Regions from separate parts of the Bradyrhizobium sp. MI1.3 genome, predicted to be linked through region 2. Evidence: predicted binding sites of a transcription regulator. Region 2 holds the regulator's gene; each other region holds the start of a gene.
What was found. The regulator LexA, encoded in region 2, represses DNA repair genes until DNA is damaged. The targets are predictions, from matches to a motif close to TGTTCNNNNTGTGTTCNG.

Region 1 (9,360 bases), on a different contig from region 2:
ATGGAGCGCATCCGATAATTTATTTTCGACCTCGCGGGCGATCCCCTGCCACCGTTCGGGGTCTTTCAGCCAGTCGGGACGGTTGGCGACGAAGGTCCAGGTGCGAATCTGCGCGATCCGGGCCGACAGCGTGTCGATATCGCCGTCGACGCGGTCGGCCTGGTCGATCTGGGTCCTGAACCAGGCGTCGGGGATGCATCCCTTCCGCATCAGGAAGCCGTACAGCGTCGTCACCAGCTCGGCATGGGCGGCCGGCGACAGCTTTCGGTAGTCGGGGATTTGGCAGGCCTCCCACAGCCGTTCCACCGCATCCTTGCCATGCGCGACATCGCGCACCTCAGCGTCGCGGGCGGCGTGGTCGAGCACGCGCATGTCCTCGGCGATGGGCGCGCGCGTCAGCGCCTCGTGGCCGGGGGCCAGGTTCAGCGAGACCTGGAGCGCGCCGAGGGAAGCGAAATCCAGCTTCGAATTGCGCCATTGCAAAACCTTCACGGGATCGAAGGTGTGGTTCTGCAGCGCATTGACGAGCTCGGGCTCGAACGGTGCGCAGCGGCCGGTGGTGCCGAAGGTGCCATTGCGGGTGGCGCGGCCGGCGCGGCCGGCGATCTGGCCGAATTCGGACGGCGTCAGGCGGCGGAACTGGTAGCCGTCGAACTTGCGGTCGGAGGCGAAGGCGACGTGGTCGACGTCGAGATTGAGCCCCATGCCGACCGCGTCGGTGGCGACGAGGTAATCGACCTCGCCGTTCTGGAACATCGCGACCTGCGCGTTGCGGGTGCGCGGCGAGAGCGAGCCCAGCACCACGGCGGCGCCGCCATGCTGACGGCGGATCAGCTCGGCGATGGCGTAGACCTCGTCGGCCGAGAAGGCGACGATGGCGGTGCGGCGCGGCTGCCGCGTGATCTTGCGGTCGCCGGCGAATTCCAGCTGCGACAGACGCGGCCGCGTGATCATGGAGACGCCCGGCAGCAGCCGCTCGATAATGGGCCGCATCGTCGCTGCGCCGAGCAGCAGCGTCTCGTCGCGGCCACGGCGGTTGAGGATGCGATCGGTGAAGACGTGGCCGCGCTCCAGATCAGAGGCGATCTGCACCTCGTCGACGGCGAGGAACGAGACGTCGAGATCGCGCGGCATCGCCTCCACGGTCGAGACCCAGTAGCGCGGCGCTTTCGGCTTGATCTTTTCCTCGCCGGTCACAAGCGCGACGGCATCGGGGCCGACCCTTGCTGCGATCTTGTTGTAGACCTCGCGCGCCAGCAGACGCAGCGGCAGCCCGATCATGCCGGAGGGATGCGCGAGCATCCGCTCGATGGCGAGATGGGTCTTGCCGGTGTTGGTGGGCCCAAGCACCGCAGTGACGCCGGCGCCGGGAAGCCGCTCGGAAGCGAAGGGGGAGGAGGAAAAAGGCATCTGGGGGATTAGGTAATGGCGATTGGGGCGAATGTCAGTGCTGTTTTGGGGCGGTGGCGCGAAGGGCCGGCCTCACACATCGCTGTCATCGCCCGGCTCGACCGGGCGATCCAGTATTCCAGAGGCGGCGCAGATCAAACCGAGAGGGCGCGGCGTACTGGATGCCCCGGTCAAGCCGGGGCATGACGGCGGAGAATGCGGCGCCCCTTCCCAAATCCCGCGCAACTGTCTCACTTTGCGACGCTTTTCCCGTTGGCTTTAAGCTTCGGAACGAGTTGAGAACGAATCGCGGCCGAATCGCTGACTCCCCCTTGAGTCCTGTTCCGTTCTCGCAAGATGTCGCGGGAGGCTTAGTGGTTCGCACTAGATGGAGTTTTGGCCCGCCGCACAAGCGACGTTTCGGTGGCGGATTCGTTAAAGCTGGGGACGGCGCGGAGTCGAATCAGAATCGGGGAGGAGTCAAATGGATTCCCGGCCCTGGAGCCCTCCCAAACAAAAAGTGCGAAAACAACCCCATGCACAGTAGGGATGCCATTGAAATCATTGATGTTTATTTTTACCAAAAAGGCGGGGTCGTAGCCCGTATGGAGCGAAGCGGAATGCGGGGCCGAAGCAAAGAACCCGGATTACGCTTACGCTCCATCCGGGCTACGGCAGCGGCAACTGCAGCGCCCTACTGCGTCTTCGCGATCCTGGGCGGCTGGGCCGTGGTGATGAAGCTGGTGGCTTCCAGCATGGCCGGCCCGAGCGGCGTCGGCACTTTCAGCCAGAACGGGACCAGGATGCGCGTTCCGGCGATCGGCGCGAACGCGACCTCGATATTGCGCTGGGCGGCGAGATATTTGATCACGGGGCGGTCGGGAATGTAGCCGGCGATGGGCACGAAGTAGAGCGAGCAGACCACGACCTGGCCGTGATAGCCCTTCTCCGCCTTCACGTTTTCCATGCGCTTGAAATCGAGCTTGAGCTCGTAGCGCATGCGGCCGTCGAACACGGCGGCGCTGCCGTGGCAGGCGTCCGCCGACAGCACGTCGCCGGTGCCTGAGACGCGCACCAGCGAGGCCGTCATCGGGTCCCAGACGCCGCGGCGATGCGCGTCGGTGACGACGATGCGGTCGGGATCGACCGGCGGCTCCGGCAGGATGGCAAAATCCTTCACATTGCCCTTGTCGAGCGTGATGCGGATCTCTTCGGTCTTCTTCGAGGTGGTGGTGGAGGCCTGGTAGCCGGTCGCGACCAGCGCGCCGTTGACCACGCGGCCTTGCGAGGCGCCGGTGCCCGACCCGCCCGCGAAGGATTTCAGCAGCCCCGAAGTGCCGCCGGAGGCCGCGGCCGCGAACACATCGTCCTGGATGTCGATGTTCCAGGCGCCTCGGCCGACGGGAATGCCCGACAGCGTCGCCTCGTATTGCGCCTCGAGCTTGCCCTGCGCCGCCGCGGGCTCCGCCGCCCACGCCAAGACCAGCCCGCCAAGGGCCGCCATGACCCAGCGGCCGGCAGAGCGCGGATGACTTGCGCGTGGATTCCTTGCGCGCCGCTTCGCTGAGCGCAGCTCATTTGGGCGCAGCTCATTTGGACGCAGACTTGGCGCAAGATGAGGCGTTGTGAGCACGAAACAATCCAATCGGGGCGCGAACGGTTGTTACTTAAGCCAAATAGCGCGCCAAGCAATGTGTCCGGGCCTATCCGCGTCCGGAACTCCACTGGACTCTTCGGGCGCGAATACGCCCTTTATGTGATGGTAAGGCGCGATAATCATTGCCGTTTTGGTGATCGGGGCGGGTCAGAACCGCGCACCTCACCCCGCCACCTCCACCGCTGTCATGCCCCGCCTGTCATGCCCCGCGAAGGCGGGGCATCCAGTACGCCGCGGCCCCTCGACTCTAGCCGCGCTTTCTCGGAATACTGGATCGCCCGCCTTCGCGGGCGATGACACCGAGTGCTGGGCGCGAAACTGGCATCCCAGCCGCCCCAAAACCTTGACGTCCCGCCGCTTCCCCCCTATACGTCCGCCCGCTCCCTGCAAGGACAGAGAATTTGCCCGTGGCGCCCCGAATGGCGGCCGCACATCGTTGGGAAAGATTGAGGATTTTGCCATGTCTCGCCGCTGCGAATTGACGGCCAAGGGCCCCCAGGTCGGCCACACGGTCAGCCACTCCAACATCAAGACCAAGCGCCGCTTCCTGCCGAACCTGGTCAACGTGACCTTCATCAGCGAAGCGCTGGGCCGCAACGTGCGCCTGCGCGTCTCCACCAACGCGATCAAGAGCGTCGACCACAATGGCGGCCTCGATCCCTTCCTGCTCAAGGCCAAGGCCGCCGTGCTGTCGCCGCGCGCCCTCGAGCTGAAGCGCGCCATCCAGAAGAAGGTCGGCCCTGCTCCCGCGCCGGCGAAGAAGGCGAGCTGAGAATTTTCGGATTGGGCGGAGGCTTGCGTCGCGAGGCGTAGGCTTAGCTGGATCAAGTTTTGCGTGACGGCCGGATCGGAAGATCCGGCCGTTTTTGTTTGTGCGCAGTGCAGCGGAGAAGCGCTCAGACGAGCAAACAACTGGTGATATCAATGGTGGCAGCTAACATTTCTAGCAGCCGTAACTTGTAGGCAACTCAAGTTGCAAGCTATTGTGGCAGCGAAAAGTCAATTTAATCATCCATTTCGGGCGCTCGCGGCGTGAGACCATTACTTCGGTGGGCAGGAAGCAAACGACAAATGCTGGAGCCGCTGAGAAAAGCGTTCCCTAGCGACAGCTTCTTATATGTTGAGCCGTTTTGCGGATCAGCTGCGCTATTTTTCGATCAGAGACCGAAGAAAGCCGTTCTCTCTGACATCAACTCCGACTTGATTAACTTTTACAAGTGCAGTCGCAGGCAACCGCACGACGTTTTTGCGATCTCGAATCGACTCCGTCGCACGAAGGCAACTTATTTACGCGTACGGAAAGAGATCGCTGAAACCAAAGACACGTTGGTGCGGGCGGCGTATTTTTACTATCTGAACCGGAATTGCTTTAACGGCCTCTATAGGACGAACAAGCAGGGTGTATTCAATGTTCCGTTCTCCCAATCCCGCACTGGGAGGATGCTCAGTAAGGAAGAATTCCTAGAGGCTGCCTCTGTCCTTACGTCAGCAAAATTTCGCGTTACCGATTTCGAGACTTGCATAAAGAAACATCTCGAACCCAAAGCCTTCTTTTTCCTCGATCCGCCCTACGCAATCAAACGGCGGAGACCGTTTACAGAATACGACAGTTCAGCGTTTGGCGAGCCGGACATCAATCGATTGTTAAGTTGCCTCGAGGCGATCGACGACGCCGGCGGTCAATTCGCGCTAACATACGACAGCGCCCTGGCAAGCAAGTTTCTCCTCAGAAAGCGATGGCATCAAAGCCTGATTACGGTACGCCGAAATATTAGCGGCTTCGCTGACGCGCGGAAGAATGCCGTCGAAGTATTGACAACGAACTTCGATTATTATGACGCGAATCCTCATTCTTAGCGATCTCCACGCATACCGCCCCTCCGAGAAAGCTGCGCGAGAGCCGTCATTTCTTGTTGCGTCAAGCAAAGACAATCCAACCAATCCCATCCGATTGATTCCTGAAATCTTAAAGGAGGAGGGACTCTCAGTTGATTGGATTCTGTGCCCCGGAGATATTGCCGATCAAGCCGATCCCGACGCACAAACATTTGCATGGCGCGAACTCGTGGACCTCAAGAAAGCAGTCAAAGCAAAACTACTGCTAAGCACCGCCGGAAATCATGACCTAGATTCCCGTCTTAAATTCAGCAACTTTGACCCCAAGGGACACCTGCAGAGCTTGGACCCCCCATTTCCCGGCGCCAAAAATGTCGCGGACAAATATTGGGCCCGAAATTATCACATCATCGAGCAGGAATCGGTGCGTGTAGTCAACCTGAACAGCGCCGCATTCCATGGATTCCATTCCGAGGAACAAGGCACCTCCGTCGAGTACCGACACGGCCGTGTCAGCAGCCGAACGATAGAAGCAATTGTCGAAGAAGTCGCAAAGAAAAAGTTTCAGACCAATATTCTATTTACGCACCATCATCCATATCGCAACGACGCGATCTACGATGCCGATTATAGTGAAATGCAGGCCGGTGGGAAACTCGTTGCCGCGCTGACTGACGCTACTGCTTCAAGTTGGCTCATCATTCATGGCCATCAGCACTATCCTCAAGTCACCTATGGCCCTGATGAAAGCTTCCCACCTCTAATCTTCTCGGCGGGAAGCATTTCAGCTAAGATAACTTCACCTATATCGGCCGAGGCGCCCAACCAATTTTATCATGTTACACTCGAGACCGACGCGGATAAGACAAATGGATGGTGGCCTTGCGGTACGGTGAGGGCGTGGTCCTGGGTCCACCGACGTGAGTGGCAGAAGACTCCAGATGGTCAGAACATACCTGACGGACTTGGATTCGGTTGCAGGGATAATATTGCATCCCTCACCAAGGTGATCCGTGAGTTCGTCTCTGCTCAGAGCACTCATGTCACTATGGAGCAGATAAGCACAGTGCATCCGCACTTGCAGTTTGTAAGCCGAAGGATATTCGATCAAGTATTTCGCGAACTCAAAGAGCAGAACATTCGCTGCACAATCACTGTGCCCTTCGGAGAGAGCCAGTTTCGTAAGGACGGAGTGGGCACATGAGAGACCCTTTCGAGTCCTACAACGCGAGATTTGTCGCTCCACAAACCATCGCAGAAACCTTCATTCTTCGAGAGAAGCAATTCGCCGCACTATGCGAGCAGACAAACTCGCTCCTCATCGGCCCCCGCGGAAGTGGAAAGACAACCCTTCTCAAGATGCTAAAGGTTGGTGCGCAAGCAGTTGCATGGAAGAACCGAAGCCAAGCCAATGCCCTGCGGCGATTTCGCTTCTGTCCTATCTACGTGGGAGCAGACCGGCAACTAGAATTTATCGTCGGCGGCTCAGCCGCAGATAACAATCGCGCTTCAATCGATCTACTTTCTAAGGCGTTGCTGTCGTTCAGAGTAAAATTTGCCTGCCTCGACACAGCAAAGGAAATATCCAACCCGCATCTGCGCGACATAGAGAATTTGTCGCATCAATTCGTCGACCTAAAAGATGGAGAGCCCGAACTTTCCCGATCTTTGTCGTCGGTTTGGGACCTCGGCGAAAACACACTCTCATTCCTAGAGGTTCGCTCGCGGCTATATTGGCAACTCGGCGAGATGAACCGATTTCTTGCGAAGATCAAGCACGGGCAACAGGTCGCGCCGGAGCAAATATTGGACCATGCTCAGTATTTATCTCACGACCCTATCGGAACTTGCGAGGCATTCGTATCGCTGTTCAATGAGATAACAACATCTCCGACGAAGATCTGGTCGCTTTGCATCGACGAACTCGAAATCATGCCTGATCAGCTACAGAATTATCTTTTCTCCGGTTTCCGATCGATCGATCAGCGAATGGTGCTCAAACTCGCGACAAGCCCTTTTTCCAAGATCGATTGGCGCGGACTGGGCAAGGATGGCCCGATGTCGGGAAATGACTACACACCAATTAATCTGGGATTCACAACCAAACACGACGCAAAAAGAAATGATGCGCGACGATTCAGTGCGCGACTGCTTGAAGCTCTCATAGTTGCAGAGACGCGGGCCAAGCGACCAAGTTCGGGAGCGCTTGGGCCAGAAGTCTTGGGCCGCTCGCCGATAACCGAGGCAAATACCTCCCCCCAGCAAAAGAATTCATACAGGCCGCCGGACGGAAGTCACTATCGTCGCTTCAAGGCACTACTCGAACGCGACCTCGCATTTGCGCAATTCCTCCGCGACCGCGATATCGACCTAGATCAGATGCACCTTAGCAGTGAAAACCAACGCGCCGGCAAAGCACGAAAATACATTTGGCAGGTTGCTTGCCGGCTGGCGTATGGCCCGCTGAGTTCGTTTACACGGCCGGATCAATCGATGGGGGAGCGACCGCCTAGCAGAAAGGCTCTTGCGGATATTTACCTGGGCTACGACTCCCTCCTCACGATGTGTGAGGGCAACCCTCGTATTACAATCTCGCTTATGCGTCCGCTCGTTCGGCGTTATTTCGGGTCCTCGAAATCTATTCCCTTCGAGGACCAAGCCGTTCTTGTTGAGGAAACGATCGCAAAATATGTATCGCTGCTGTCGACAATTCGCGTCGTAGATCCAACAAACAATATTCAGAATATGTCGATAATCGACCTAATTGAGGCTATTGGCGGTTTCTTCTCAAGTGAGGTCACGGGAGCAGTCTTCAAGCCCGAGCCTCCACTTACTTTCCGCATCGATAATGCGGTCCCGGAAGAGTACGTGGACGCAATTGGGATTGCCATGAACCAGGGGGCGTTCGTCATGCTATCGGATGAAAGTGGCCTCTTTGACCATGGCTCAATAAAGGAAGCTAGACTTCGGTTTTCGTATCTTCTTTGCCCTCTCTATCATCTTCCATTAACAATCGGCGGCCCCGCAAATCTTAGTAGAATTCTTTCCACTCGACGCCCTCGGACCTCACGCCGAGCGCTCACCCAAGATGACCTCTTCAACAGGACATCGATATGAGCGAGCGACTAGTTGTCAGAAATCTTTCTTTCTCAACGGACACTCTGTGTGACGCTCTATTCGTCTACTGCATTGGCTACGAATCTAGATCGCGCTTTGCGGCCGAGTCCTGTCAGTGGTCCTCCAACAAAACTATTGCAATCGAGTATTCGATTGGACAGGTCCTCTCGTTCGAGGAGAATAAGAGATTCGCTCAAGACAGCGAATTTGTCGTCGTCTCCGACATATACGGAGTTGTTGAGCAAGCACTCTCACGCGCTATATCAACAATGAGAACAATTGACGGGTCGGCGAAGTTAGCCGTTGATGTTTCATCAATGGACCGATCTCTCATGGCGCGCGTACTGCTCAAAGGATTGGATGAGCTTCAACACGGCGAGACTATGTTCGTCTTGTATTCGCCCTCAGCATTTGTTGAACCAAAAAGCAATCTGGTTCCGATCCGACACTCGAGCGCTGTGCACCCATCGATCGCCGGCCAGGTAGCGGCGCCAGACCTTGAGAGGGTTGCGCTTCTTGGTCTTGGCTATGAGTATGGAGTTTCGCTGAGCATATTAGAGTCGCATGAACCGGACATCAGCTTTATCTTTCGGCCCAACGGGGTCGATGAGCGATTCAAGGACGCGGTTCGCGATGCGAACTTTGGGTTTGATTTTGGAGAGAGAAACTACGAGATAGTTGATTACTTTTTGCAGGACATGGCTGGGGCGTACGACGATATATCTAGCTTAATTTCTGCTACAAAGCATAACAGCTCGATAGTCGCCGTACCTATGGGACCGAAGATTTTAAGTGCGGCAATGATCCTTGCTGGACGTCTGCATCAGCCTCAGGTCTCAGTTCTTCGATATTCGGTTGCGCCGGTCGGAACCTATCAGGACATAGCCGCTGAGGGCCTACTGGTAGGAATGGCTGTCACCGTAGTTAGGGACCGCCACGACGCGGTGCGGTGACGAAGCCGGGGGCATCAGCGAAATTGACCTTCGCTTTGGCGCTAACGCTCGTTGCGGAGGTTGATGCGATACTCTCGGCATCGCAACTCCCTACCCCCGAAAATCAATGCTCCGCAGCACGATCCCCGGCGGCGTTCCCTCGAACTCCGTCGCCTGATATTTGCGTCCGGTGCAGGCTTCGATGCGTTCGCGCAGGCGGGTGAACTGCTCTTCGCGCTCGCTGGGCCTGGCGCGCGGGCCGCGCTCGAGGTCGTCCATGGCGGACGTCGAGATCGCGCAGGCGATCTCCTTCGCGCCGTCCTGCATCGAGAACTGAACGATGCCGCGGTCCTGGTCGTGGGCGATGAAGCGGCTGCTGGTGAGCGTCATGGGGTACTCCTTTGGCGTCCGCGCGGCGTGCAATTGCGC
Region 2 (9,360 bases):
TCTACGCTTTCTCCAACACCAACCGGCCGCACGTGGACCATTTCTCGAGGGAATATGCCGACCTCCTCGGCCACTTCCGAGAGCTGTATTTGTCGTCCAGCATCGGCCTGCGCAAACCGGATGCGGAGGCTTTCGACCACGTCGTTGCGGCGATCGGCGTGCCCGCCGGGCGCATCGTGTTCTTCGATGATCTTGCTGAAAACATCGAGGGAGCGCGGGCGCGCGGCTTGACGGCGGTGCATGTGACCTCGCCGCGTGACGTCGGGAACGCATTGAAGGCATTGGGCATTTGACGAGGAGTCGGTGTCGCGAAACCCACGGCGGCACCGCCCGCCGGGACCAATTTTGAGAAATTGAGGAACCCGATCACTTTGTGCATTTTTGTACAGAGTTCCGGGAACGGAATACCGCCTTCCGGACTCTTAGAGTCCGTTGGGACTTCTACGGACGGATGCATCATCGTGCTGGGCAAAACCTACCTCACCAAGCAGGCCTCTCTTCTTCTTGAATTCGCCAGGACAACTTCAGATTCGGACCTTTCCGCCAAGCTTGTGAGCAAGGCCGCCGACCTGAAATCCCAGGCCGATCCGCTGCCCGACAAAGACCAGGGAGCCAAGGCGCCCGACGTAACTCCCGGGCAGGCAGGGAGCTGATCGATGCAGCCCGGGGCGCTCGTCGTTCTCGCCTTGCCGTGATTTTCCTTGCCGTGATTTTCGTCGCTTCCATGGCCGCGCGACGCGCTTGATCCTGCCTTCCGGAACAATGTGAAGCGGCGGGATGACTGTGCCCGCTCAGCGGTTTTTGCCTCTGCGCCCGCGCTCGGCTAGAAGACGTGCGGAACATTCGCCCGAACGTGCCGAGCAGGAGTTTTCGCCGTGGCCTTGATGCCGGTTTCCGACGCGCTTGCCGCGGTGCTGGCGGGTGCAGAGCCGCTGCCGGAAGAAATGATTTCCCTCGACGAGGCCCATCATCGCGTGCTCGCGTGTGACCTCGCGGCGCGGCGCACGCAGCCGCCGCAGGCGATGTCGGCGATGGACGGCTACGCGGTGCGCGCGGCCGATGCCGCGACGATCGATTCGGAGCTCACCGTGGTCGGCGAAGTCGCGGCGGGCCGACCGTTCGCCGGGACGATCGGCGCCGGCGAGGCCGTACGGATCTTCACCGGCGGCGTCGTTCCCGGTGGCGCGGACGCCGTCGTGATCCAGGAGGACACGGTCGCCGCCGGCAAGCGGATCATGATCAAGGAAGCCGCGATCGCCGGTCGGCACATCCGCCCCGCCGGCGTCGATTTCCGCGAGGGTGACGTGCTCCTGCGCAAGGGAAGCCGTGTCACCGAGCGCGACCTCGCGCTCGCTGCCGGGATGAATCATCCGCACCTTGTCGTTTTCAGGCGTCCAAAGGTCGCGATTCTCGCCACCGGCGACGAGCTGGTGATGCCAGGCACCACGCCAGGCCACGGCCAGATCGTCTATTCCAACGGCTACGCCCTGCACGCGCTCGCCCGCAGCGAAGGCGCCGAGACGATCGACCTCGGTATTGCCGCCGATACGCTGGAGGCGACCACCGCCGGCATCCGCCGCGCCCGCGAGAGCGGCGCCGACATCCTGATCACGACCGGCGGCGCATCGGTCGGCGACCACGATCTGGTCCAGCAGGCACTGCGGGACGAAGGCATCGCGATGGCGTTCTGGAAGATCGCGATGCGGCCAGGCAAGCCGATGATGCACGGGCGACTCGGCGCAATGGGTGTGATCGGCCTGCCGGGCAATCCCGTGTCGTCCTACGTGTGCGCTTTCCTGTTCATGGTGCCGCTGATTCGCGCCCTGTCGGGCCGTTCAGTGATTCACCATCGCCGCGAACGCGCCGTGCTCGGCCGCGGCGTCGGCGCCAACGACCAGCGCGAGGACTATCTGCGCGCGCATCTGGAGGAGCGTGACGATGGCACACGCGTCGTTCTTCCCGTCAATCATCAGGACTCTTCGCTGCTTGCGAATCTCGCTGCAGCACAGGTACTTCTCGTGCGCGCACCATTCGCGCCGAAGGCCGAAGCCGGCACGGCTTGCGAAGTGTTGCGGCTCCCCGTCTGAGCACCCCCGCAACGCGCGTTCTGCGAACTTTGCTCTGTTCACGGTAAATTAAGCAGTTGCGGAACATGTATCGAACATATAGTGTCCGTTCATGATTTGTTTCGAGCATGTAGCGGCTTATTGCCGAATTCTGCGTCTCGGAATCGGACGACATCAACCGGGGGACTTTGGTCGAGATGTTAACGCGCAAACAATACGAGCTTCTGCGGTTCATCAGTGAACGTCTGAAGGAAAGCGGCGTGCCGCCCTCCTTCGACGAGATGAAGGATGCGCTCGATCTGCGCTCGAAGTCGGGCATCCATCGCCTGATCACGGCGCTCGAGGAGCGTGGCTTCATCCGACGCCTGCCCAACCGCGCCCGTGCGATTGAAGTCATCAAGCTGCCGGAGCTCCAGGCAGCCGCCGGCAGCCGCCGCGGCTTCACCCCCAGCGTCATCGAGGGCAATCTCGGCAAGGTGCGTGCGGGCTCCAGCCTGCCCGCGGACGAGGGCGAACGCCCCGTGGCGGTACCGGTGATGGGCCGCATCGCCGCCGGCACGCCGATCGAGGCGTTGCAGACACGCAGCCACACCATCAGCGTACCGCCCGACATGCTCGGCTCGGGCGAACATTACGCGCTGGAAGTGCGCGGTGATTCCATGGTTGATGCCGGCATCCTTGACGGCGACATGGCGCTGATTCAGCGCAACGAGAGCGCCGATACCGGCGACATCGTGGTGGCGCTGATCGACGACGAGGAAGCGACGCTGAAGCGCTTCCGCCGTCGCGGCGCCTCGATCGCGCTCGAGCCCGCCAACGCTGCCTATGAGGTCCGCATCCTGCCGCCCAATCGGGTGAAGATTCAGGGCAAGCTGATCGGGCTTTACCGGAAGTACTGATACCGGACGTACTTGATACCTGGAGAAGTTGGCGCCTCGCGCGCTTCCGATCGGCATCGCCGGTCAGAGATTGGAGCGGATCATCGTCCGCTCCGGCTGGATAGTCTTTCTGGTTCTGCACAGACTATCCGGCCCCTCCTCCGGCGCTGGCTACTCGCGACGCCCAAGAAGCAGCACCGAAACAGCACCGCTTCGCGGCTCGAGTGTGCGAGGAAACAGCGACGAGCGATCGAGGTCGTTGCACCAGCCGGCAATATTCGCGCATGCGCCTCCCGAATGCATCGCAACTCTCTTTGTTCCTATTGAATTCGGGAAAGATAATGTGATCGCGGCTTGCGGAAACCAGCCGCAGATTTGCCCACAACCGAGCAGAGCTTTCGTGCTTCAACTCTGATAGAGGCCTGCGCCTCGATAAGAGACGCGGGTTGCTATCCCAGCATGAGGAGCACCCGATGTGTGACTACAGCCTGCATGCCGTCGCGTCGCGCCCCGCCGAAGTCGGCGAGACGATCGTCACGACAAATTTCCGCGGCACCTCGACGCGCGGCTTCGCCTCCGCAGCCGATCCGTCTGTTGCCGTCTGCCTGCTGCCGGGAACGGAGCTCGCCTTCGCAGACGACGTCCGCTACGACAATCGCTGGATCTGGACGCGGACCATCAATTCCCGCGTGGGCAAGTTCGGCAAGATCGATCCGCACGTTCCCGACCGCCATCATGACGCGATCGAATTCCCCGACGGCAAATTTGTGCTGGTGACGCAGCTCGTCGAAGGCCAGCGCGCGACCGTGCTGCAACTGCCTGTGACCCAGTCGGTCATCGAGCGCGAGCACAAGGCGCAGATCATCGCCGACAGGCAGCCGACCGTCACGCACCTGCCGATCGGCTGAAACAGCCGCCCTCCGGCTACGAGGTCGGAGGTCAGGATTGAATTGCCATCGCCGGCCGTGGCCGGCGAGATGGTGTGGTTTGCGCCAGCGAATCCGAGCGGACGCACCGACCCGCTGCGTTGCTCCGCACCATCAGATCAATCGTCGGCCTGCAAGTCGGTCTCCGCCGGCGTTGCGTCCTTGATGCGGGGCGCGGTCGCCTTCGGCGCAAGGCTGCCGTCGAAATCACCCTCGCCGGCGCCGGCCGGCAACCAGGGGCGGCTCGTGCCTCTCGCCCTCACCGCCTGAACCACAAATCCGTCACCACGCTGCGTCAGCGCCAGTGCGCTCTGGCTGGCGAGCCGCTGCCGATCGACCACCATCGCCGCGCAATCGGGCGGCGCGGGACGCGTCGTCACCACCAGCGCGGCCCGACTGCAATCGTCGGCGAGAGCGTCGACCCGCAGTGCCAGCGCGACCAGCCTCCCGTCGATCAGTGGCGTCACGCAGCCGGATTCGTCACAGGACACGCCATCAGCCAGCGAGGCTCTGCCGGCATCGCGCGGATCGGCGTCGGCAGCGAGCCATTCCTTGAGCAGAAAGCTGTCCTTGCTGGTCCTGATCAGGTGCAGATATCCGTCCTTGCCCCGCACGGCGACGCTCGCGCCATCCCCGGCGATCAGGATGTCGGGCTGCCGCGCCGACAGTCCCCAGAGGATCGCTGCCAGCAGCACCAAGGCGCCGGACCAGCGCAGCGGCGTCCGCAACAAGCCCAGCACGATGATTCCCAGGCTCGCCGCGATCAGCGGCCCGATCCCGAACGCCGCGATGCGGCCGACGGCACCCGGCAATGCTGCGACCCAGCGCGAGACCGCGACCATCCAGTCGATGCCGATCCCCATCAGCCACCAGAACACGCTGTCCAGCCCGAACGGTGCAGCAAGCAGCCCCAACAGCCCCGCCGGCATCACCAGCGCCGAGACCACCGGCATCGCGCCGAGATTGGCCAGCACGCCGAACGGCGTGACACGGTGGAAGTGGAAAGCGGCGTAGGGTGTGGTCGCAAGTCCCGCAATCAGCGAAGCCATGAACAGCATCGCGATCTCGCGGCCGCCCCACATCGCAATGCGTGCAGTCGCCGAATGGTCCGGCGAGGCAAACAAATTCGGCATGCCGATCTGCACCAGCGCCACCAGCCCGAGCGTTGCTGCAAACGACATCTGGAAGCTCGGATGCACCAGCGCTTCCGGCGCGACCGCGAGCACGATCAGCGCGGCGACAGCAAGCGTGCGGAAGGTGATGGCGCGGCGATCGACCATCACCGCGATCAGCACTACCGCGGTCATGAAGAACGACCTTTGCGTCGCGACCTCCGCACCTGACAGCAGCAGGTAGAACGCAGCGGCGACCAGCGCGGCGGCGGCCGACCATTTCTTGATGGCAAAGCCGGCCGCCAGTCCGGGGATCAGAGCGAGCAGCGCGCGCACCGCGAAGAACACGACACCGGCCACCACGGCCATGTGATAACCGGAGATCGAGAGCACGTGGCCGAGGCCGGAGATGAACATCGCGTCGTTGACGGGCGTGGTGATCGCATCGCGCCGCCCGGTGAGCAGCGCGGTCGCGATCGCCCGGTTGTCGCCGTCGAGCGTCGCCCGGATGCGGGCATCGATCGCATCGCGCAGGCCTTGCATGAAGGCCGCGTAACGCAGCCGCAAGCCGGCGGTCTCAGGCGGCGCCGCCACCGTGATTGCGCCCATCGCGAAGCCGGAGGCGCCGATGCCCTGGAAGAACATGTCACGCGAAAAGTCGTAGCTGCCGGGCCGCACCGGCGCGAGCGGCGGCATCAGCCGCGCCTTCAGCTGAACGAAATTGCCGACCTCCGGCGCCGTGCCCTTGCGGACCGACAGGCGCACGCGCTCGAGCCTGACGTCGCTGCGCTGCGCCTCCATCGCGGTGACGCGCAGCACGAACCTGTCGGTACGCTCGCGGATGTCGCGGGCTTCGACGAAGCCCGACAACGATACCGAATAGAGCGACTTTGCCAGCACCGGGTGAGCGATGCGCGCCGTCTTCCAGGTCGCCACGGCAAAACCGGCCGCGACCGCCGCGATCATGATGGCCGGGGCGAACAGCCGGCTCCGCCGCAACAGAGCCGCGCCAAGCAGGAGCGCGATGGCGGTCGTGGCGACGATCCACAGCACCGGCTCGTGATCGGCGGAAAAATAAAGCGCGATGCCGCAGCCAAACGCTACGGGCACCCACGGCAACAGCCGCCCGGCGCCAGCCTCGGCGCGTAGCCAGGCGCGGACGGTCTCGGCCAGCGATGTCCAGAGGTCGAGGCCTGCAGGCGCGAGGCCGCCAGCGGACGCGGCGCGGCCCGCGGGCCACGTCCCCGCAATCCCCTGCGACCGTACTGGCCGGCCCGGCTCCGCCATTCCCTGCACTCGGTGATACGCAACGAAGGCCGAAGCTACCGGAACGTGCAGGCGGGCGGATAGCGGTACGGATCAGGAACGAAAGGGCGCGCCCCCTACTTTTCCTCTTCCATCGTCACCGCGACATCCGCCTTGGCCGACAGCCGGACCTTGTTGCCCTCGATGTCCGCGACGAGGCCCTTGTCGATGAAGTGATGATGCCCCTTGTGGCTGCCCTCGCCGCTGTCCTTCTTGGTCAGCTTGATGCGATTGCCTTCGACCTTGTCAACGGTGCCGATATGGACGCCGTCGGCGCCGATGACTTCCATATGCTCTGCGATGTTCTGCATGGTGGGTTCCTTGTTGGACCCACCCCAACGCGCGGGATGCACGTTCGTTCTCTCACGAGAATGACGAAGCCGTGTCCCCGCGCTCGTCAGATCAGCGGCGCCTGCGACGAAGCATGGTGATTGACGATCTTCCAGTCGCCGTCCTCGCGCACGATGACCCAGCTCATCTTGACCGAGAAATCGGGGCTTTCGCCGGCGAGATCGAACGAGATGGTTGCGGCCATGTTGATGAGGTCAGGACCTGCCTGCACCGCCCTCACGTCGGAGAACACAGCGCTCGCCTTGCGCCAGCGCGGCAGGCCGTTGAAATAGTCTGCGACGCCATCCCTGCCCCGATAGAGCTTTGGGTTGGAGCCGAAGAAGAAGGCGTTCTTCGAATACAGAGACGAGAGTGCCGCGGCGTCGAGCGTTGCGAAGCCGGCGCGCCATTTGGCGATGATGGCGGAAACGATCGCGTCGGCTTCGTCGCTCATTGTGGTCTCGCAGCCCTTTTCAGCCCTTCGCGACTTCCTTCGCGAACGTGTCGCGCAGACCAATGGTCCTGGAAAATACCGGCTTGCCGGGTGTCGAGTCGTTGTCGCGCACGAAATAGCCCTGACGCTCGAACTGCATCGGCTCGGTCGAATTGCTCTCGGCGACCGATGCTTCGACGCGGGCATCAGCTAGAATTTCCAGCGACTGCGGATTGAGATCGGCGGCGAAGTTCGAGGCGTCCGGGCTCGGGTTGGCAAACAGCTGGTTGTAGATGCGGATTTCCGCGGGCACGGATGTCGCCGCCGACAGCCAGTGCATGGTGGCCTTGACCTTGCGGCCATCGGGCGCGTTACCGCCTTTGGTCGCGGGATCGTAGGTGCAGCGCAGCTCCACCACCTCGCCGGCATCGTTCTTGATCACGCCGGTGCATTTGACGAAATAGGCGTAGCGCAGCCGCACCTCGTTGCCTGGCGACAGACGGAAGAACTTCTTCGGCGGGTTCTCCATGAAGTCGTCCTGCTCGATGTAGAGCTCACGGCCGAACGTGACCTTCCGGGTGCCGGCAGAGGGATCGTCCGGATGGTTGATCGCCTCGAGCTCCTCGGTCTGCCCTTCCGGATAATTCTCGATCACGACTTTTAGCGGCTTCAGCACCGCCATCCGCCGCTGTGACGTCCGGTTCAGCTCCTCGCGAATGCAGAACTCGAGCATGCCGACGTCGACGACGCTGTTGGCTTTCGCCACGCCAATGCGCTTGACGAATTCGCGAAGGGCGGCCGGCGGCACGCCGCGGCGGCGCATGCCCGCCATCGTCGGCATGCGCGGATCGTCCCAGCCCGCGACATGGCCCTCGCGGACGAGCTGGGTCAGCACGCGCTTGGACAGCAGCGTGTAGGTCAGGTTCAGCCGCGCGAATTCGTACTGGTGCGGCTTCGATGGCACCGGCAGCTTCTCGATGAACCAGTCGTAGAGCGGCCGGTGGTCCTCGAATTCCAGGGTGCAGATCGAGTGCGTGATACCCTCGATCGCGTCCGACTGGCCGTGCGCATAGTCGTAGCTCGGATAGATGCTCCACTTGGTCCCGGTGCGCGGATGGTGCGCATGCAGGATGCGGTACAGCACGGGGTCGCGCAGATTGATGTTGCCCGCACCCATGTCGATCTTGGCCCGCAGCACGCGCGCCCCATTCGGGAATTCGCCCGCCTTCATGCGGCGGAACAGGTCGAGGTTTTCATCCACGGTGCGATCGCGGAAGGGCGAGTTCTTGCCGGGCTCGGTCAGCGTGCCGCGCGCAAGACGGATCTCCTCCTGGGTCTGGTCGTCGACATAGGCGAGCCCGTCTCGGATCAGCTGCTCCGCCCATTCATAGAGGCGGTCGAAATAGTCCGAGGCGAAGAACAGGTTCTTGCCCCAGTCGAAGCCGAGCCAGCGCACGTCTGCCTGGATGGAATCGATATATTCCTGCTCTTCCTTGACCGGGTTGGTGTCGTCGAAGCGCAGATGGCAGCGGCCCGGAAACTCCTGGGCGATGCCGAAATTGAGCGCGATCGACTTGGCGTGGCCGATATGGAGATAGCCGTTCGGCTCCGGCGGGAACCGGGTCACGATCTCCTTGTATTTGGCCTGATCGAGGTCGGCCTGGATGATGTCACGAATGAAATCGCGCCCAACCTCGTTCGCCACCGGTTCTGTCATTACGAAAATCCTGTAGGGAAATCAGCGGCCCTTCTGCCAAATTCGAGCCCCTAGGCCAAGCCCCATGCCCACCGTCCGTTCAAACTTCGGCGATTCTGGCACGCACGCGCTCGATGAAGGCAGCCCGGGATGCCAAGGTGGAGCGATCCATATCGTAGTGCGCCAAATAGAACGACCGAACGCCGGATCCGCACATCGGTTTCAGTGCCCTAAGCAACACCTTGCGGCCGGGGTCTTGCATGACGATCCGGCTCAACCACCACGGTGAGCCGTAGCTCGTCACAACGCCGAACAGGCGGATGTTGGTCAGCAGCGGCTTGATGCGCCCACCCTTCAGATCGTGGGCGAACGCCGTACCCGGCGCCCAGACCCGGTCGAAATAGCCCTTGAGCATGGCAGGCATCGAAAACCACCAATGCGGAAAGCAGAAGATAATGCCGTCGACGCGCCGTACGTGCTCGATGAGGCTCGCCACCGCGTCCTCTGCATAGGGGCCGTGATAGTAGCTGCGCCGCTCCGCCTCGGTCATCTCCGGGGAAAACCCCTCGCGGTAAAGGTCAGTCGCGATCACTTCGTGTCGAGTTTTCAGCGTC
Region 3 (4,169 bases), on a different contig from region 2:
CGCCATGCACGGTCTCGAACGACACCGCGCCGGCTGCGATCGTCTCGGGAATGCCACGCAGGCGGATGGTCAATTCGGAGATGATGCCGAGCGTGCCTTCGGCGCCGACGAACAGATGCGTCAGGTCGTAACCGGCCGACGATTTCTTTGCGCGCGTGCCCGTGGTGATGATCTCGCCGTCACCGCGGACGACCTTCAGCGCCAGCACGCTGTCGCGCATGGTGCCGTAGCGCACCGCATTGGTGCCGGAAGCCCGCGTCGAGGCCATGCCGCCGAGCGAAGCGTCAGCGCCGGGGTCGATCGGGAAGAACAGGCCCTGGTCGCGCAGATGCTCGTTCAGCGCCTTGCGGGTGACGCCGGGCTGGATCACGCAGTCGAGGTCCTCGGCGTGCACCGCCAGCACCTTGTTCATGTCGCGCAGGTCGATGGAGATGCCGCCCGCGGGCGCATTGACCTGGCCTTCGAGCGAAGTGCCGGTGCCGAAGGCGATGACGGGGACGCCGTTCTTCGCGCAGATCCGCACCACGTCCTGGATGTCGGCGGTCTCCTGCGCCATCACCACGCCGTCCGGCGGCTGGTTGGGAATCCACGTCGTGGTGTGGCCGTGCTGCTCGCGGACGGCCTGCGACGTGATGAGGCGGTTGCCGAATCGTGCGGCAAGCTGCTCCAGCGCGGTCGCGAGGGCTTTCGGCGCCGGCCGCGGCGGATTATTGGTGATGGTCGTACCCACGGAAATTCCTCCCGACGAGAAGAGACCGTGGCAAAGGACATCTAACCGGTCAAGTCAAGCGACCGGACGCATAGCTGGGGAAGGACACATGCCGGACACTGTCACCGCTGCGCCCGATGCCGAGCCGTTCCGCGCCTCGATCATGCAGATCGAGCCGCAATGGATCGACTACAACGGCCACCTCAACATGGCCTATTACAACGTGATGTTCGACCGCGCGATCGACCAGATGTGGCTGACGCTTGGGATCGGGCCGGGCTATATGAAGGAGCGAGGCGGCTCGACCTTCACTGCCGAGTGCCACGTGCGGTATTTGCGCGAAATCCACTTGGGCGATCCCGTGCAGGTCTCGGTCTGGCTGCTGGAGGCCGACGACAAGCGGCTGCACACATTCCAGGAGCTGCGGCACGCCACCGAGGGCTGGTTGTCGGCGACCTCCGAAAACATGTCGCTTCACATCGACATGGGCTCACGAAAGGTGGCGGCGTTTCCGCCAGACATCCGCGAGCGCATCGCAGCGGTGGTCAAGGCCCACAGTGCCGTACCGCGGCCCGAGGGCATCGGCCGGAACGTGGCGATGCCCTCGAAGCGGTAAGCGCGCTAGACCCTGTTACGGCCGCGGGCCAGACCGACAACGGCCGAGACCAGGAACAGCACGACCGCGATGAAGAAGATGATCTTGGCGATTTCGATCGACGCGCCGGCGAGGCCGCCAAAGCCCAGGATACCGGCGATCAAGGCGATAACCAGAAACGTCACAACCCAGCTAAGCATGGTCCGAACCTCTGTTTCGATGTCTGTCTGCGATCGGCGCGGCTGACGCGCCTCACTTGCAGAACCAATCGCCAACTCGGAACAATGGTTCCGGGCCGCTGGGGCCGGAAATTCGCCTGACCCGCAGGAACAAATTGGCTTTCCGCGCACGTGGAAAACCCCCGTCCGCGGCCCCATATAGGGACCAATCCCTGTTAAGAAGGCTCCCCTTTCACCACCCCGCGGTGCCAACGTGGGGCAAATGATTCGCATGACCGAGCCGAGCAAGATCACGTCCCAGAGCGTCCCCGACCACCAGCCCGCAGCCGGTGGCATTGCCGCGCGCGCGCGCGCCTCGGTGGGCCCGCAATACCTGTCCGGGCTCAATCCGGAGCAGCGCGAGGCTGTGGAGACGCTGGACGGGCCGGTTCTGGTGCTGGCCGGCGCCGGCACCGGCAAGACCCGCGTGCTGACCACGCGCATCGCCCATATCCTGAGCCAGGGCCGCGCCCGCCCCTCCGAAATCCTGTCGGTGACCTTCACCAACAAGGCCGCGCGCGAGATGAAGCACCGGCTGGGCCAGATGCTCGGCCATGCCGTCGAAGGCATGCCGTGGCTCGGCACCTTCCACTCCATCGGCGGACGCATCCTGCGCACCCACGCCGAACTGGCGCAGCTCAAGTCGAACTTCACCGTGCTCGACGTCGACGATCAGGTGCGGCTGTTGAAGCAGCTGCTGCAAGCCGACAACATCGACGACAAGCGCTGGCCCGCGCGCATGCTGGCCGGCCTGATCGACGGCTGGAAGAACCGCGGCCTCACGCCGTCGCAGGTGCCGTCGGGCGAAGCCGCCATCTTCGCCAACGGCAAGGGCGGCAAGCTCTATGCGAGCTACCAGGAGCGGTTGAAGATTTTGAACGCCGCCGATTTCGGCGATCTGCTGCTCGAGGACATCCGCATCTTCCGCGAGCACCCGGATATCCTGCGGCAGTACCAGCAGCGCTTCAAATTCATCCTGGTCGATGAGTATCAAGACACCAACGTCGCGCAGTATCTGTGGCTGCGGCTATTGTCGCAGGCACCGACGAAGCCAACCTCGCCCACTGTCATTCCGGGGCGGCTCGAAGAGCCGAACCCGGAATCCGGAGATGAGTCTGCCGTTCGAGATTCTCAGGTGCGCGATCGCGCACCGGAGTTCGATGCTACGCATCGCCCCGGAATGACGGAACTCGCTGCCCCCCACGTCAAGAACATCTGCTGCGTCGGCGATGACGACCAGTCGATCTATGGCTGGCGCGGCGCGGAGGTCGACAACATCCTGCGCTTCGACCATGATTTTCCCGGCGCCAAGGTCATCCGCCTCGAGCGCAACTACCGCTCGACCGGCCACATCCTCGCCGCCGCCTCGCACCTGATCGCCCACAACGAGGGCCGGCTCGGCAAGACGCTGCGCACCGAGGACCATGACGGCGAGAAGGTCACGGTGACGGGCTCGTGGGATTCGGAAGAGGAAGCCCGCGGCATCGGCGAGGAGATCGAGCAGATCCAGCGCCAGGGCGACAAACTCAACGAGATCGCGATTCTCGTTCGCGCCTCCTACCAGATGCGCGAGTTCGAGGACCGCTTCGTCACGCTCGGCCTGCCCTATCGCGTCATCGGTGGCCCGCGCTTCTACGAGCGCGCCGAAATCCGCGATGCGTTGGCCTATCTGCGCGTCATCAATTCACCGGCCGACGATCTCGCCTTCGAGCGCATCGTCAACACGCCCAAGCGCGGCCTTGGCGATGCCACCGTGCAGATGCTGCACGATCACGCCCGCAAGCGCCGCATTCCGCTGTTCGAAGCGGCGCGCGCGGTGGTCGAGACCGACGAGCTGAAGCCGAAGGCGCGCGGCTCGTTGCGCGACGTCGTCGCCCAGTTCGACCGCTGGCGCGCCCAGCGCGAGGTCACGTCGCACACGGATCTCGCCCAGATCGTGCTCGACGAGAGCGGCTACACCGAGATGTGGCAGAAGGACCGTTCGGCGGACGCCGCGGGCCGGCTCGAGAACCTCAAGGAGCTGGTGCGCTCGATGGAGGAGTTCGAGAACCTGCAAGGGTTCTTGGAGCACATCTCGCTGGTGATGGACCGCGACAGCGGCGCCGATGAGGACGCGGTGTCGCTGATGACGTTGCATTCGGCCAAGGGGCTGGAATTCGACAACGTGTTCCTGCCGGGTTGGGAAGAAGGCTTGTTTCCGAGCCAACGGACGCTGGACGAACAGGGCCGCGCCGGCCTTGAGGAAGAGCGCCGGCTCGGTCATGTCGGCCTGACCCGAGCCCGCCGCCGCGCCAAAATCTATTTTGCCACCAATCGGCGGATCCATGGCACCTGGTCGACCACGATCCCCTCGCGCTTCCTCGACGAATTGCCCGCGGCCAATGTCGAGATCACGGAATCCAAGGGCGGCTCGGCCTGGGGCGGCACTGGCGGCTACGGCGCCTCCCGCTTCGACGACATGGAAGCGTTCGGCTCCACCTATTCGACCCCCGGCTGGCAGCGCGCCCAGGCCAATCGCAATCGCGGCGGCGGCGGGGGCGGTAATGGCGGCCGCGGCAGCTTCGAGGAACAGGCCTCGTCGTTTTCGTCCCAGTCGTCCTCGCCCGATTTCGGCAGCTTCTCCTCGCGCCGTCGGGGGCCCCTGACG

Region 1: AC0L3A_RS17425 (helicase-related protein) is a predicted target of LexA. The motif match lies at 1,677-1,694, and genes of this name have one in related genera.
Region 3: AC0L3A_RS39260 (ATP-dependent helicase) is a predicted target of LexA. The motif match lies at 1,564-1,581, and genes of this name have one in related genera.

Annotation. Positions count from the first base shown of each region.
Region 1 covers NZ_JBVVPQ010000021.1:31,488-40,847, reverse strand. The annotation lists gene AC0L3A_RS17425 (helicase-related protein) at 1-1,410, opposite strand, end outside; gene AC0L3A_RS17420 (DUF3108 domain-containing protein) at 2,084-2,893, opposite strand; gene rpmB (50S ribosomal protein L28) at 3,507-3,818, shown strand; gene AC0L3A_RS17410 (DNA adenine methylase) at 4,079-4,903, shown strand; gene AC0L3A_RS17405 (metallophosphoesterase family protein) at 4,881-6,086, shown strand; gene AC0L3A_RS17400 (ORC-CDC6 family AAA ATPase) at 6,083-7,999, shown strand; gene AC0L3A_RS17395 (hypothetical protein) at 7,996-8,952, shown strand; gene AC0L3A_RS17390 (DUF1488 family protein) at 9,043-9,321, opposite strand.
Region 2 covers NZ_JBVVPQ010000013.1:96,631-105,990, reverse strand. The annotation lists gene AC0L3A_RS12395 (HAD family hydrolase) at 1-293, shown strand, start outside; gene AC0L3A_RS12390 (hypothetical protein) at 462-653, shown strand; gene AC0L3A_RS12385 (molybdopterin molybdotransferase MoeA) at 876-2,087, shown strand; gene lexA (transcriptional repressor LexA) at 2,264-2,965, shown strand; gene AC0L3A_RS12375 (hypothetical protein) at 3,418-3,852, shown strand; gene AC0L3A_RS12370 (ComEC/Rec2 family competence protein) at 3,990-6,269, opposite strand; gene AC0L3A_RS12365 (DUF2171 domain-containing protein) at 6,365-6,598, opposite strand; gene AC0L3A_RS12360 (YybH family protein) at 6,685-7,071, opposite strand; gene AC0L3A_RS12355 (glutamine--tRNA ligase/YqeY domain fusion protein) at 7,091-8,767, opposite strand; gene AC0L3A_RS12350 (NAD(P)H-dependent oxidoreductase) at 8,847-9,360, opposite strand, start outside.
Region 3 covers NZ_JBVVPQ010000135.1:45-4,213, forward strand. The annotation lists partial or broken gene AC0L3A_RS39245 (FAD-binding oxidoreductase) at 1-730, opposite strand, end outside; gene AC0L3A_RS39250 (thioesterase family protein) at 819-1,325, shown strand; gene AC0L3A_RS39255 (DUF1328 domain-containing protein) at 1,331-1,504, opposite strand; gene AC0L3A_RS39260 (ATP-dependent helicase) at 1,746-4,169, shown strand, end outside.